3 regions of the Syntrophomonas erecta subsp. sporosyntropha genome follow, and region 1 is predicted to be linked to each of the others. Evidence: riboswitches for the same ligand, from Rfam matches in the RefSeq annotation. Region 1 holds a riboswitch; each other region holds the start of a gene.
The links. Region 1 has a riboswitch for cyclic di-AMP ahead of kamA (lysine 2,3-aminomutase). Riboswitches for the same ligand answer to the same signal wherever they lie in the genome.

Region 1 (5,503 bases):
CCTGGCCCTACCCCCAGGCCAGGGATGGATCTCCACAGATCCAACATCGCCCCCCTATCCATTGCCTGGGCTTTTTCTATCCTATATCCCGCTGCTTCCATTTCTCCCCCTCCACCGGGAATTCCCAACCCGTTTTTTCACCATTACCTCTGTAAATAACAGGAAAAGGGCCCGCTTACCCTTTTTACCCTAAATTATACATTTTTAATATCGGGTGGTCTCCTTAAACACTTTTTCTATATTATACTCTTTTTGCTTTAGATTCCGGAATTTTTAATCCCCCGAAATAATGTAAATATTTTGGTCCACTCTTTAGTTCAAAGAATACACTTCGTTTTGTTCCATATTTGATTGATTAGGAATGATCTTGTAAAACCATTTCACTAATAAACCAAAATACGGCAACCAAGAACTATAAGAAGGCAGCCGGGCCAAACCGGCGACAGACTAAAAAAAACCCACCAGCCGAAGTGTTCTTATCTACACCTGGCTGGCGGGGAAAAATCATTTCCAGTTAATTGGGCCTCCTAACAGAACTAATTAAACACCTACACTATCAGTTTTACCCAGATATTCATATCTTCCAGGGAACCGCAAATATCACAGTTGTTTACCATTCGGCCGGAAAAAGTATATCCCTGCCGATAAAAAGCTTTGTTCACTGCGGGATGTTTAGTACGGGCCAGACTGTACAAACATATGAACCCGTGGTCTTGCAGATACTCTTCCAGTTCTTGAATTATAGCCGTTAATATACCCTGACCCCTATACAAAGGTAAGGTTACACAATCTGTTATTTCGGCATTTAAATTGTCATGGTCCATTTCCGCTGAAGCAATACCTATGACCTTGCCATCATGAAGAGCTACTTTATAACGAACTTTATTTTTCTGTATATTATCGAAAATATAATTCCCATTAAACACCGGGGAAGGATAGGTGGCAAAAACTGATTTAAATAGCTTGATCATCTGAGGAATATCTTTATAACTTGCATCCCTTAGCAGATAAGGAAACTTAGCTAGTAGATCCTGACCGGGAAAATGGTCCTGACTGCACTGAATAAAGCTTTTTTCGTCATCACCGTTGGAGGAAAACATTCGATGACTATCAATAAAGTAAGAATAGCACAATGCCAAGGTTCCTTTAAAAAATCCTTCGATTCTTCCCTCTACTTTAAACCCCGCCTCCTGAAACAGATCATAACATTCCTGAGGAGCAAATGAGATTATTTTTCCCATATTATTGGCAATGGCCAGCTGTTTGGCATATATTAAATGACTGCTTTTAAGATATTGGTGGTTTAATATTTTAACCCTACTGTTTATTACATCTAAGAATAGCAATGTCCCGTCAATATCCTTATAAAAATCTTTATCTTTGTAAATAACTGTTCTCATTTAATAACTTGCCCTCCTGCCAATGCGAATATTGCCTTGAGGTATCAGCCGGGTTTTTTCATCCAGGTAAAGCTTTTCCAGGCCCTGACATTCAAATTTTTTGTATTCAGCACATATACCGCATTGTGTACATTCATGGCTTTGATCCTCTGGTTCACTGTAGGTGCAAATAATTCCCTCATAATTACGTAAAATGGTTTTCCTCGGTGATCTCGATATTAAATACTGGGGACCAACCGGTATTTTACCGCCCCCACCAGGTGCATCAACTACAAAGGTGGGAACTGCCAGTCCTGAAGTATGACCCCGCAGCATTTCGATAATCTCTATTCCTTTTGCTATAGAAGTTCTAAAATGTTCAATACCTTCGGAAAGATCGCATTGGTATAGATAGTAAGGTCTAACCCTAATCCGTACCAAACTTTGCACTAGTTTTTTTATAACATATGGACAATCATTCACATTTTTTAAAAGAACTGCTTGATTGCCTAGGGGAATTCCGGCATCTACCAGTTTACTGCAGGCCCGTTCAGACTCGAGAGTAATTTCTTTAGGGTGATTAAAATGAGTGTTAATCCACAGAGGTTGATACTTTTTAAGCATAGCGCATAGTTCATCTGTTATCCTCTGGGGCATAACTACCGGCGTGCGAGTACCAATACGTATAATCTCAATATGTTTTACGGCTCTCAAATTTCTAAGTATATATTCAATCCTTTTGTCTGGCAAACAGAAAGGATCACCTCCAGAGATTAGTACATCTCTGATTTCTGGATGTTCTTTGATGTAGTTAATGGCATTATTAATGTCTTCTATTGGTAAAGCCCGATCAGTTTGGCCAGCAAATCGTCTTCTGGTGCAATGACGACAATACATAGAGCATTGGTCCGTGACCAAAAGCAATACCCGATCTAGATACCTATGAGTAAGTCCTTTTACCGGTGAGTCAATTTCTTCATGCAGGGGATCCCTAGTCTCGTTTGGATTTATGTTTGTTTCCTTGCTGCTAGGCACTGCCTGCTTGCGTATCGGACATTTTGGATCATTTTTAGCCATGAGATTGGCATAATAAGGTGTTATAGCCATTCTTAAGGTTTTCAGGCCCTTACGGAGATTTTCTTTTTCCTCCCGGCTTAGATTTATCACTTGCTCAAGTTCCGCTACCGTAGAAATACGATTAGCCATTTGCCACTTCCAGTCATTCCAGTCAGCCAGGTTGATATCAGCACAATAGTTTGGCACTCTACAGGATGTGTTCATCTTGTCTCCTTTCTGTCCCCGGCAAGAAGAAAACCTAATAATGCATATGAAAACACAATACAGAGGGGAAAAGTTGGCGAAATTGCAGTTGGGTAAGAATTCATAAATCTTAATGACTACCATTGATTAGATATGGAAGATAGTTGCTAAATATAAATGGTTAAAAGAATTCTGAATAAATAAATGCCACAGAGCAACAGCTGTGGCATTAACTGCTCTTTCTTCTCAACGCTTACGGAATTAGCTGACGGATTCGGGTCGAAAAAGACTAAACCCTACCTGTGTTAAACAGGATTCACCCCAAAGGTTGGTTCTCCCGCTCGCTTTTGCGATTCAGCGTTTATATAATTGTTTTAACTTACCGGGAATATTCCTAAACAAAGTCGTCCCACGTATAACTCAATAAAAAGCCTTATTCCTTTTGCAAATAAAGATATTCTATTGAGTTGGTCGTATAAAAACCTGAACATACTTCCCTATTATAAGGCAAAATAGGCAAAATCCATTTTAACCTGTCTTATAACCTTGAATATACCACTGCAAGCATCTTCAGAAGCTCAGCCACATGCCGGAAACTACGGAAAAGTAAATAATACCGCCACTGGCAGTTTTATAAAGTTAATTAACCGGATTTTCGGTGTAAATGGTTGTCTGAAAAGTATCTAATCGTCCTTTACATTGAGCTCCTTTTTAGCTTTCCATAACGTAGTAATCACATCACATTTTAAAGTGATAAGTTCAGTATCAGCAGGGTTTTACATAAAATGGAATGTTCTTGTAATATTATCACCTAAACGTTAATTTAAGTCAAGTTAGGGGGACAAGGGGACAGGGGGGGACAGGGGGACAGGTTTGCTGTCCCATATACTTGTCCCCAATTATTGACTATTAAAGTGTTAACAACACCAGAACGCGGTACTAAAGAAAATACCCAGAATTAGCATAAACAGTCGGCAATAATTGCGGGGCAGATTATGAAAGGATGAATTTCGTAAGACCACAGTTTCGGTTTTTTAGGGATGGGACAGCAAACTTGTCCCCTTGTCCCCTAGATTATAGCGAAAATAGAAGGTTTAACTTAAATGTTTACCGAAGTCTATGTTCGGCAGGGTTTAATTTATTGCAAAATCATTTAAACAATAAACCAAAAATGTTATCACAATACAGGAAACGGGGGGTTGCTAATGAAAATATTGGCGGTAATGCAGTGGGAACTGCGGGAGAATCTACGTAACTATAAAGCGTTATTTTTATTGATGTTTATTTTTGGCGGCATCCTGATGGCTCTCTATACAGAAGTCGGTCCTACGGCTAATTCTACTAATGTTCTGGATCCTTTTTTTGAACTGTTTGCCGTACTCTGCCCTATGATCGGTATCTTTGCTGCCATGGATGCGGTAGTGGGGGAAAAGGAGAAGGGTACTCTGGAGCTAATTCTTTCTAAGCCTTTGCCCCGACGCTCCTTGCTTCTGGGCAAATTTTGGGCTTATGTACTGATGATTGTCCCCCTGCTGGTAGTAGAATTAATTGCCGCCTATTTCTGGGCCCAGATTTCCGGAATATCGCAATATCGATGGCAGCTTCCCATGCCCCCATTTAGCCAATGGCTGACCCTGGTGGCTATCGTAACTTGTGTGTCTTTGTTTTTTGTAGCCCTGACTACTTTGATTTCAATATTTGCCCCCACCACAGCCACTAGCGGTTTATGTGCTCTAGTCTTTATGGCACCTGCCCACCCACTGGGCGGGGAATTTCTAAGGCAAGTCGGCCAATTGCTGCATATTGATAGCTTCCAAGGATTACCCTTAATAGTAAAATTCTTTTTAAGCGTTTTTGCTAAGTTTCAAAAATTTGCTCTAACTCGTCCTAGTGATGCACTAATATGTTGTCTATCACTTTTAATCATGACCGTTGTCGTACTGCTCCTGAGTAGTTGGATCTTTGAGCGGCAAAATGTTACCTTTAGGAAATAGGGGGGAGTAATTTGAAAGACTTTGCGGTTGATGTTCAAGGTTTAAGCAAATGGTACGGCCCCTTAAAGGCAGTAGATAATATAAGTTTTCAGGTAAAACCGGGGACCTCTTTCGGATTATTAGGACTAAACGGAGCCGGTAAGACCACCACCTTTAAAATGTTGGTAAGTTTAATTCGTCCAGACAGTGGAACCGCACTAGTAGCAGGTTATGACGTGATAAGAGAACCGATGCAGGTGCGGGCCTATATTGGCTATGTGCCTGAAAATCCCGCCTTTTATCCCCGTATGACTACTTTGGAAACCCTGCGCTACTTATGCCGTCTGTTGGATATTTCTATGAGCGAACAACAGCGGCGTATTGATTCTGTTCTAGAACTGGTAGGACTGATGGACAAAAAACATGCCCATATCGGGGGGTATTCCCGCGGCATGCGCCACCGTTTAGGCTTGGCCCAAGCTTTATTATCGGAACCCCAAATCCTTTTTCTGGACGAACCTACCCTGGGGTTAGATCCATTGGGGGCCAAAAATATGCGGGACTTAATCCTTCGCCTGCGGCAGGAAAGGGAAGTTACCGTATTAATGTCCTCTCACATACTGCCCGAAGTGGAAAGCATCTGTGATGTGGTTGGTATATTTGACCACGGTCGCCTGGTAGCCTTAGACTCTATTGAACACCTTCGCAGTACCTCCAGTAACAGCATGAATATTGAATTAGTTATGACTCGGCCTAATACGCAGGTGGTGCAGGCATTGCGAAACATTCCTGGAATTAATCAAGTAAAAGCAAACGGTTCAAAACTAGATATTAATGCAACCAAAGATAGCGACCTGCGCCCCCTAATTATATCTGAAGTAGTCGCCCACA
Region 2 (5,503 bases), 1.2 Mb from region 1:
GGCATCCCCATCCCCCGGGCAGCTTCCACAACTCCCCGTGGAACACCTTTAATTCCCGCATAAGTATTCCGCAAAATCGGCAGTAAAGAATAAAGCCATAGAGCAAAAACGGCCGTATTAAATCCCAGACCTAAAATGGCGAAGAATAAGGCTAGAATTGCTATACTGGGAACTGTTTGACCAACATTAACCACATTTTCAATAACGGCACCTATGCCCTGGAATTTTGGTCTGGTTAGCATGATTCCTAAAGGAACTGCGGTCACTATAGCAGCTATAGAAGAGACTAATACCATGACAATATGCTGTTTGGTCAGTAAGAAAATCTGATCATACGTAATGATACGAGCTGCCATTCCCCCTCCCGGGTGATTAACAAAATATATGGTAGTAAAAATACCCATAACTGTGAAAAGTACCACCGGTCCCCAATCGCTGATTATTCTTTTAAGCCGCATCGTCTTTCATCAACTCCAGTAAACAGGAGAAAGTTATCAGCCCACAGGGGGAGTAGTTGTCATCGACAATTATCACATAGCGTTCCCCGTAATTAAGCATAGTCGCCAGGGCATCACCCAATGTAGCCTCTGCATCTATTACACACCCACCTGGTTCCATAACATCTGCAACTCTAGCCCGCTTTTTTAAACCGGCCAGGATATTTTTTGTAACTATACCTACTAATCTACCACCATCATCTACTACAGGCACAGCCGGGAATTGTGCTCTAATCAGAATATCTTTAGCAGTATCCATTGAACTATTTACCTTTAGGGGGTGAACCGGCTGATTTTTTATTACTTCCCGGATTTTAATCAGGTTCAGACGCTTTATAGTACGATTACCACCAATTAAAGCGGAGACAAAATCATCTTTCGGTTCACTTAATATTTTATCCGGACTGTCGTGCTGAACTAAATGACCAGCCCGCATAACCGCAATAGTATCTCCCATCTTAATGGCCTCATCTATGTCATGAGTTACAAAAACCACGGTTTTCTTTAATTTTTCCTGTAGTTTTAAAAACTGGTTTTGCAGATGGGTCCGAGTTATGGGGTCAACTGCGCCGAAAGGTTCGTCCATCAGTAGAATAGCAGGATCAGCAGCTAAAGCACGGGCTACCCCCACTCTTTGTCTCTGCCCTCCACTAAGGCTGGCTGGTTTGCGATCTCTATATTCAGCCGGATCTAATCCAACCAGGTGGAGCAAGTCATCAACCCGGTTTTGAATCTTTCTTTCCGGCCATTTCTTTTCCCGAGGAACTGTTGCTACATTATCAGCGATAGTCATGTGGGGAAATAGACCAATTTCCTGGATAACATAACCAATATTTTGACGCAACTTCACCGGATCTATCTGCTGGTTATCCTGTCCATTAATGTAAATAGATCCATGGGTTGGATTGACCAGACGGTTAATCATTTTCATAGTAGTGGTCTTCCCACATCCGGAAGAACCTACTAAAACACAAGTTTCGCCCCGGGTAATATGCAGATCTAAGTTACTTACTGCCGGTATATCCTGGTTTTTGTACTTTTTAGTAACTCCTTGCAGACGTATCATTATTAATACCTCCTTCCCTAGATTTGCGATCTAGTTTCTACCCATTTTAATAATTGATCTAATACAACTGCTAAAAGGGAAACGCAAACTGCTCCTACCAGGACAGCATTTATATTCCATTGAGAAATGCCCCGGAATATAAACTCTCCCAGGCCCCCAGCTCCTACCACTGAGGCAATAGCTGCGATTCCCACTATCATAACCACTGCAGTTCTTATGCCGGCCATAATAATTGGCCAAGCTAATGGCAACTTGATGCGGCGTATAATATTCAATTCGTTCATACCCATTCCATGGGCGGCTTCTATTATGGCTGGATCAATTTCGACAATACCGGTATGAGTATTTCTTACTACTGGTAGGAGGCAATAGAGGATAAGGGTTAAAACACCCGTTTTAAAACCTATACCAAAGAAAGGCAAAAGTAATCCAAATAAGGCCAGGCTAGGAATAGTCATTATAACCTGGCACACATAAAGGACGATCCGGGCCAAAAATTTATAGTAGCTTATTAATAGGCCCAATACTATCCCTATAGCAACTGCAATAAAAACTGCTACTATTACTAAAAGACAATGTTCCCAGCTAAGCTGCAGAATTTTATCACCATTAGCAATAACATAGCCTGCAAAGCTATTGGCAAACGTACCATATATGAACATGTAAATAACACCATCCTAGAATTGGGAAACAGAAGTGCATAAGCGAGATGTATATCGGTAATTTACATCCTTGCTACGCTTACGAGGTTAGCTGACGGGTTCGGGTCGTAAGGTAACCCTACCACCAGGTGGTTTCACCCCAATATACGGTTTCCCCGCTTCTTCATGACCAAAGTCATGGAAATGACTGGATCATGGAAAGAATTCAGCGTTGTTCTGGTTCCATAATATAAATGATAACAGATTATCTGCAAGCTTGTCGAAAGCAAACCAGGGCCCATTTAAGCGGTAAAACCTTGTAGCCAGGAGGGTAAAAGGTAAAAATAGGGTGTTCTAACATTCTATGGTGATATAGAAGCTTATGTAATAAAATACGGCGAAAAAGCCCTGTTTCCCATTTACTTCCTGGCAGTTTCCGAACCTCAGCCGGCTTTTTTAATACCAACTGTAGTTTGCTTATTTCAGCAGGCTTGGTTATAAACATCACTTTACTACCAATTTCTAATACTATGCAGGCCACCTGTCTGCTATAGAGAAAATGCTTAGTAGTTTTTAACTGTCGCCACTTTAGTACTAGATCTAAAAATAACCGGCCCATCTTAAAACCAAACAACTCCCCGGAGGCATCATGTGCTATACTGGTGAAAAATGCAAACAGGAGATGAAATGGCGCGTGAAATACATTGTAATACTAGCCGATGGAATGGCAGATGAGCCCATTCCTGAACTTAACCATAAGACACCGCTGCAATATGCCCATACCCCCCATATAGATGGACTGGCCCCTCGATCAACTATCGGTATGGTAAGAACCATACCCCGAAACCTGGCACCAGGAAGTGATGTTGCTAACCTTAGTGTAATGGGTTATGACCCTGCTATTTATTATACAGGCCGTTCTCCTTTGGAAGCGGTCAGTATGGGGGTAAATTTGTCCCCCCATGATCTGGCATTACGCTGCAACCTGGTTACCTTGTCCGAAACACCAGTCTATGCTAACCGCACGATGGTTGATTATAGTGCTGGGGAAATACCTTCTAATGAATCATCACTATTAATTAAGACTTTGCAGGATGAGCTAGGCAACCAGGATTTCCATTTTCACCCTGGTATTAGTTATCGTCACCTGTTGGTGTGGAAAGATGGTGCCGAAAGAAATATGTCGTTAACCCCACCCCATGATATTAGTGGCCGCTCTATTGGTGATTACCTGCCCGCGGGACAGGATGGCCATATCCTTTTGGATTTTATGGAAAAAAGTGCCCGGATATTATCTTCCCATCCCATCAACCTGGCCCGGGAAAAAGCCGGGAAAAAACCGGCCAATTCTGTATGGTTCTGGGGAGAAGGGGTATGCCCCTCCCTCACTACCTTTAAGGAACGCTATAGTCTAAACGGTTCGGTAGTAGCCGCTGTAGACCTGATTAAAGGATTAGGAAAATGTGCGGGTCTTAAGCCCATAAAAGTGGAAGGTGCTACTGGCGGGGTGAAGACTAATTTTTATGGTAAAGCCCAGGCTGCCCTGGAGGAGTTAAAAAAGGGGCAGGACTTTGTTTACATCCATATTGAATCACCTGATGAATCCGGACACCAGGGTAACCTGACCTCTAAAATATGGAGTATCGAGCAGATTGATAAACTGGTGGTAGCTCCAATTATCAATGCGATCCCGGCTCTGGAGCCAGTACGGATTATGCTGCTTCCTGATCATCCTACCCCGCTATCTACTATGACTCACAGTAGTGAACCTGTACCCTTCCTCATTTATGACAGCCGGCAGGAGGATACCAACAGCCCGGGAGAGTATAACGAAGCAGCCGCCGCCCAGGGACCCTTTGTTGAACCCGGACATACCTTGATGGATTTATTTATCCACAAATAATAACAGGACCGATCTCCGGTCCTGTTTATTTATTATATTATTATAAGCTGGCCTTACCTAGTAGGGTATGGAATCATTTCTGGTCTGCCTATTTATTTTTTATGTTAAGCAGGTTAAGCACAGTAGCAGGCATATTTTCTGTGGTGGTTACCTTATTATGAAGAACAGGACGCTGCTCCAGACCTGCTATGCCGGCCGGGATCTTAAGACCTGTACCAGTAGATAAAAGCCTTAGCAGAGAAAATTCATCCTTACCAGCACGCATTTCCGGAGATAAAACTGCTTTAGCTACACTGCTGCCAAACTTAAATGGGCTGGCGGTAGAAGCAATAACTGCTGGAATCTGTGCCCCACCATGTTTTAAGAACTTTTGGTACACATTACATGCTACTGCAGTATGAGTATCCAGCAAATAGCGGTACTTATCCCAGCCCAGCTTAATGGTAGCCAGCGTTTCTTCATCAGTGGCAAAATCCGCCCGGAAAAGGGATTTGATTTTTTGATGGGTGGCCGGATCAACCTGGTAACGCCCTTCCGTTTGCAGCTCTTCCATCCATTCAGACACCTTCCGGTCATCGTGGCTGGTAACTTCATAGAGAAGTCTTTCCAGATTAGAAGAAATCAGAATATCCATGGAAGGAGAAATGGTCTTTTCAAAATAGCGATTGCGATCATATATACCCGTATTGATAAAATCGGTAAGTACATTATTGGCATTAGAGGCACAAATCAAATTCCGAATTGGTACTCCCATTTCCCGGGCATAATAGGCAGCCAGGATATTCCCAAAGTTCCCGGTAGGTACAACGATATTAATCTCATCACCGGGACGGATCCTGTTATCCACGATCAGGTCAACATAAGCAGAAACATAATATACTATCTGGGGCAGTAAACGCCCCCAATTGATAGAATTAGCCGAAGACATTTTCATATTATGGTCAGCCAGGAGTTGCTGGATATTTTCATCGGCAAAGATTTTCTTTACCCCGCTCTGGGCATCGTCAAAATTACCTTCCACCGCAGCTACATATACATTATTTCCTGACTGGGTAATCATCTGCTGCTTTTGAACCTCACTTACCCCGTCACGAGGATAAAACACAATGATACGTGTATTATTAACATCACGAAAACCCTCCAGGGCTGCCTTACCAGTATCACCGGAGGTAGCTACCAAAATAACGATTTCACTATTTTCCCCCAACTTGCCCATACTGGTGGTAAGCAGCCGAGGCAAAATCTGCAGAGCCATATCTTTAAAGGCCGCCGTGGGACCATGCCATAATTCCTGGATGAAAACTCCCGGGTAAAGCTCTACCAGTGGTGCAATCTCAGAGTGATCAAAACGCTCTGCATTATAGGCCCCCGTAACACAAGCTTCTATCTCCTCCCG
Region 3 (5,503 bases), 1.4 Mb from region 1:
TACCGTCCCCTTGCTTCCCTGGGACTTGCAGAGTGCATTTACACTGTTAACGGCAATGTGTATACTGTTTAGAGGATTGTAATATATTGCCGTAAGGGAGAATGGGAAAATGATAAGACGGAGAGAAAAATCATCGGAGACAGATTCTTTCATTAATATATATAAGAAAATACATACGGAAAAGAAAACTACCGGGTTAGCCAGGGTAGTAGCCGGACTACTGGGCATTCTTTTTTTACTATCCAGTATGGCTATACCGGTTAGTGCGGCACAACCGGCAGATGAATCGGGTAAAGTATACTTAATTCTAGTGGATAAGTTATCTATTTATGATATATCACCGCAATCTACCCCGCATCTTACTAGACTGATAGACAATGGTGCGGTAGGTTTAGCCAGCAATCGTACCCTACGGGGGCGTAATAATATGGATACTAGTATTACTATGGGAGCAGGGAATATTGGCCGGGTATATGGCAACGGTATTATGGCTTATAACCATGATGAGTATGTAACGGAACGCCGGCAAAATGCCCGGGATTTGTACCGTAAATCAACCGGATTTGATCCTGGAATGAGTTCCTGCCTGCTGGTTAATCTACCAGAAATATATATAGGTATGGAGAAAGAGAAGGTAACTACTCTTCCTGGGGCTATGGGAGAGGTTTTACGGTTGAATAACCATCCGGTCTGTGTGCTGGGCAATGGTGATAATTCCGAACAGCATTTGCGGGCCGGTGTAGTAGTTGCAATGGATAGCCGTGGGCAGGTACCTCTGGGAGATGTTGGTCCTGATACGATTTTAAATAATCCTACCAGTTTTCTGAGCCGGGAAACTAATTATAACCATCTTCTCCAACAGATAGATATTTATAATGATCAGGCTGATTTATTTGTAGTCGATCTTTCCGATTTAGCCCGGCTAGATGTGGAAGCTAATACCGTTTTTCCAATGATTGCTGAGCAGGAAAAACAAAAGCGGCTTAGTTTAATAGATAATTTTGTGCATCAAATTGAAAAAAATATGAATCCAACCCGGGATAATCTGCTGGTGGTAAGTTTATCACCAGCCCGGGAGCAGATAGGAAATAAAAATCTTTTTACTCCGGTAATTGCCTATGGAGAAGGTATAGAAAGGGGGTTTCTAACCTCTTCAGCGACTCGCCGGGATTATGTGGTAGCCAATACAGATATTGCTCCCACAGTTTTAAAATACTTTGGATTAAATGATCAGACGGGTACAATGATTGGTCGTCCCTTTATTACCACCCCGGCTGATGGAAATAACTTGCAGGCCGCCCAGGATTTGTGCAGCCTTACCAGTACAGTAAATCGCTTACGAGTTCCTCTCATTAAGGGGTATGTAGTATTACAAATCATTATAATTCTCTTAGCACTGGCATCTATATTCTGGTTAAAGGAAATTAGTCGATTTGTAGAGATGGCAATTGTAGCTTTGGTAGCTTTTCCTCTAGTTCTATTGCCACTGGGGAAATTACCGGCCGGCCCTGACTGGATGTATATGCTGGTAGCCATAGCAGCCACCATTTTTATAAGCTGGGCATTAATGCGTTTGTTTCAGGGCAATGCTTTCACGTCATTTTTTGCGCTCAGTTTGGGCACCGTGGTGCTGCTAAGTTTTGATCTTCTTACTGGGACTAGTATGATTCAAAGTTCGGTACTTGGGTATGATCCTATGGCTGGTGCCCGTTATTATGGAATTGGAAATGAATATATGGGTATCCTGCTGGGGAGTACCATCGCTACTGCAGCAATTTTTTATGAAAGGTTTAAAGGGCGTAGCGGCCTGTTACTAGTTGCTTTGCTTTTCGCCTTCGAGTCTTATTTAATCGCCTCTCCTTACCTGGGGGCTAATTCGGGAGGTATGCTGGCGGGTCCCTTTGCTTTTTTAGTTACTTTTCTCCTATTAGGAGAAGTTAGAATGCGTCCGCGTACAGTTCTGGCTGCTCTGGGAGTTGCGGTATTGATATTGGCCAGTGTAGCTTTTTATGATATGACCCGATCGGTAGAACTGCAGACCCATATTGGCAGGGCAGCTAATCAAATTGCCTCCGGGGGATGGACCCAGGGATTGATTATTATTATGCGCAAACTGGCCATGAATTTAAAACTGATCCGCTATACGATCTGGAGCTGGGTTTTTATAGTAATATTATTAGTTTTAGCCTTACTGGTATATAGACCGGTAGGTGCTATGGCACAGTTGCGCCAGGAGAGACCTTATATTGTTAAGGGATTTGGAGGGATTATTACTGGAGCATTGGTGGCTCTAGCCGTTAATGACTCGGGTATTGTAGCAGCTTCAACGACTAGTATTTATTTGGTAGTACCTCTTTTGATATTGATGTTGCAATGGCATAAGCGTATTTTTAATTTAACAGAAAGACTACTAGACAGTCCTGATCAAGGGGAGGCAGCCGATGAAAACGGGGCCTAAAGGTAAGTTAGAAGAACGGAGAATTACCCGCCTGAAAATAAAAAACAGCCTGTTAGGAATAATTACTGCACTAATAATAATTTTTTTAGTGGCTAATCCGGGTGGTTGCAGTGATCGGTTAGTCAGGTGGCTGACAGGCTAATAACCAGCCGGGGTAAGAAACATGGTATTTTATTAACCCCGGTTTTTTATCCAGTATTATCCCGGCTTAAGATGATGTAAGTAAACCTCACTTTAAGTACCAGTCTTTTGGACCTTAAGGTGCCCCGGATAGAGAATTATTTAATCATTTCGTTGGTGCTTTGCAGCAGGTTTTCATACCCTCTAACCAAGGGTGTCTTAGGAATTTGCCTCATAGACCAGCTAATGGTCCGATTTTTAAGGAAAAGCTGCCTCTTTTGTTTACAACTCTTCTCTTTGTTTTTGAAACCTTTTGCAATATATGCCTATAATATTTAAGTAGTCATAAATTAATAGTATATTCTACAACTTTATTAAGGCCGGATAGCCATTCTCTTATGCTGAATCCTGAACACCCGGTTCAGGAGCGGGGGAACCATCTGTTATTGGGGTGAATCCATTTATGGTAGGGCTTCCTAGCCCAAACCCGTCAGCTAACTTCGCAAGCAGTCATAGGGGAGAATGGGATAACTGGTGTCTTTAAATCACTTCTAACTAGGTTATACCTATCTTTGAAGGCATCCTATTTCCCATAATTTTTAAAACACTTAAACCTGGCACTGCTTTAATACGGTGATAGTTAGCACTCGTATATTTTTATGACGTTTTATATTTTTTAATAAAAAGGAATGATGCCGTATAGAGAAAATTCGAGTAAATAATCTTACCAAGATTTACGGAAATAATCCGGGAAAAGCGTTGGAATTAGTAAAAAAAGGGGTTCCTAGTGACGAAATTCGCCAACGCACCAGACAGGTAGTTGGTATCCGTAATATAGACCTTACAGTCAACGAAGGTGAAAGCTTTGTGATTATGGGTCTTTCCGGGAGTGGCAAATCAACCCTGTTGCGTTGTATTAATTGTTTAATAAAGGCTACTGATGGTCAAATCATTATTGATGGAGAAGATATTACCCGTATGTCATCAGCAGATCTGGTAAATATTCGCCGTAAAAAGATGGCTATGGTATTTCAGCGTTTTGCCCTTTTACCTAATCGTTCTATTCTAAATAATGTGGCCTATGGGTTAGAAGTTCAGGGGGTGCCCCGGGAAAAACGGTATGCTGGGGCTCTACAGGCTATTGAAATGGTAGGCTTAAAAGGCTGGGAAGATTATTATCCCCAAAACTTAAGTGGAGGTATGCAACAAAGGGTAGGCATAGCCCGGGCTCTAGCTACCGATCCCGATATTCTGTTGATGGACGAGCCTTTTAGTGCCCTGGATCCTTTAATCCGCCAGGAAATGCAGGATGAACTGCTGGAAATTCAGGGTAAACTCCATAAAACTATCGTTTTTATTACCCACGATCTGGATGAAGCCTTAAAAATAGGGGATAGAATTGCCCTGATGAAAGATGGGCACATGGTGCAAATGGGACAGCCGGAGGATATTCTATTGTCTCCGGCCACTGAATATGTAGCCCGTTTTGTGGAAAATGTTAACCGCAGCAAAGCTCTTACAGCTGGTTCAGTTATGGTTAAACCTCGTTCTATCGTTTATCCCAAAGATGGGCCCCGGACGGCTCTCCATTTAATGGAAAAGCATGGTATTTCCATGGTATTTGTGACTGATCGAATAGGAAAACTCCTGGGCTATATCCAGGCTGATGAGGCGCTGGCTATTGCCGAAAAAGGTGAAAAACAGTTAGGTAATATAATTCAGAATGATATACCTCTAGCCTCACCGGATACTCTACTTTCCGATCTGATGGAAGTAGTGGCCCATACTAAAGTACCAGTTGCGGTAGTGGATGAGAATAAGATTTTAAGGGGTGTCCTGGTACGAGGGTCAGTAATAGCTGGTCTGGCCGGGGAAAGAGGTGGAAATAATGAATAATATTTTGGGCACCAGTTTTCTATATATAGAAGGAATTCCCCGCATTCCCTTAAGGGAATGGACTGACCAGGCCATAGATTATCTTACCTTGCATTGTTCTGATACTACTCAAGCTATCGCCGAATTTTTACGTACCCATATTGTTAATTTGCAGGATATGATGATTAGCCTTCCGCCGGAAGTTATTATCATCATATTGACGATTCTGGCCTGGTGGCTGGCGGAGAAAAAAATCGCCGTATTTACCATAGTAGGTATGCTTTTTATCTTAAATATTGGTTTGTGGGATGTGACTATGCAAACGCTGGCCTTAGTCATTGTAGCAGTTTTTCTTTGTATTATCATTGGTGTACCCCTGGGTATTCTAGGAGCTAAAAATGAGACTGCTCATCGGATTATCATGCCGGTGTTAGATTTTATGCAGACCCTGCCGGCTTTTGTTTACCTGCTGCCGGCCATTCCGTTTTTCGGGTTAGGAGTTGTTCCTGCTATTATTACTACCATTATATTTGCTATGCCACCCGTTATCAGGTTAACCGATTTAGGTATCAAGCAGGTACCGGAAGAATTAGTAGAATTGGGCAAATCTTTTGGTTCTACTTTTATGCAGATGTTATTTAAAATTGAGTTACCTTTGGCCAAGCCTACTATTCTGGCAGGAATAAACCAGTGTATTATGCTGGCTCTATCCATGGTAGTTATTGCTGCTATGATCGGAGCTAAAGGTTTGGGAGGTGTTGTGTGGAAAGCAATTCAGACATTACAAATGGGGGTAGGTTTTGAAGCAGGAGTCGCCATTGTCATTATAGCGATTATATTAGATCGTATTACCCAAAATTTAGGACGTAATAAATAGAAAGGACGGGATTTTAAGAATGATCAAAAAAAGCCAGGTGTTAACGATAATAGCCTTAGTCACCCTGCTGGCTTTTGCTGTGGTTGGCTGCGGTAATAATGCCAATCAGGATCCGGGAAAGCAGAGCGCAGATAAGCCAACTATTAAACTGCTTTACGTTACCTGGGCATGTG

Region 2: another riboswitch for cyclic di-AMP. It lies ahead of ACZ5Q0_RS10230 (ABC transporter permease); the one in region 1 lies ahead of kamA (lysine 2,3-aminomutase).
Region 3: another riboswitch for cyclic di-AMP. It lies ahead of ACZ5Q0_RS11255 (quaternary amine ABC transporter ATP-binding protein); the one in region 1 lies ahead of kamA (lysine 2,3-aminomutase).

What each region holds. Positions count from the first base shown of each region.
Region 1 is NZ_AP042459.1:930,462-935,964, forward strand. Features, by position in the region: gene ACZ5Q0_RS04335 (GNAT family N-acetyltransferase) at 1-101, opposite strand, end outside; gene ablB (putative beta-lysine N-acetyltransferase) at 549-1,400, opposite strand; gene kamA (lysine 2,3-aminomutase) at 1,401-2,585, opposite strand; cyclic di-AMP (ydaO/yuaA leader) riboswitch at 2,875-3,009, opposite strand; gene ACZ5Q0_RS04350 (ABC transporter permease) at 3,845-4,633, shown strand; gene ACZ5Q0_RS04355 (ABC transporter ATP-binding protein) at 4,645-5,503, shown strand, end outside.
Region 2 is NZ_AP042459.1:2,098,640-2,104,142, reverse strand. Features, by position in the region: gene ACZ5Q0_RS10240 (ABC transporter permease) at 1-458, opposite strand, end outside; gene ACZ5Q0_RS10235 (betaine/proline/choline family ABC transporter ATP-binding protein) at 448-1,563, opposite strand; gene ACZ5Q0_RS10230 (ABC transporter permease) at 1,581-2,225, opposite strand; cyclic di-AMP (ydaO/yuaA leader) riboswitch at 2,287-2,446, opposite strand; gene ACZ5Q0_RS10225 (cofactor-independent phosphoglycerate mutase) at 2,899-4,107, shown strand; gene thrC (threonine synthase) at 4,196-5,503, opposite strand, start outside.
Region 3 is NZ_AP042459.1:2,295,125-2,300,627, forward strand. Features, by position in the region: gene ACZ5Q0_RS11245 (hypothetical protein) at 110-2,458, shown strand; gene ACZ5Q0_RS11250 (hypothetical protein) at 2,442-2,600, shown strand; cyclic di-AMP (ydaO/yuaA leader) riboswitch at 2,968-3,102, shown strand; gene ACZ5Q0_RS11255 (quaternary amine ABC transporter ATP-binding protein) at 3,338-4,474, shown strand; gene ACZ5Q0_RS11260 (ABC transporter permease) at 4,467-5,330, shown strand; gene ACZ5Q0_RS11265 (glycine betaine ABC transporter substrate-binding protein) at 5,350-5,503, shown strand, end outside.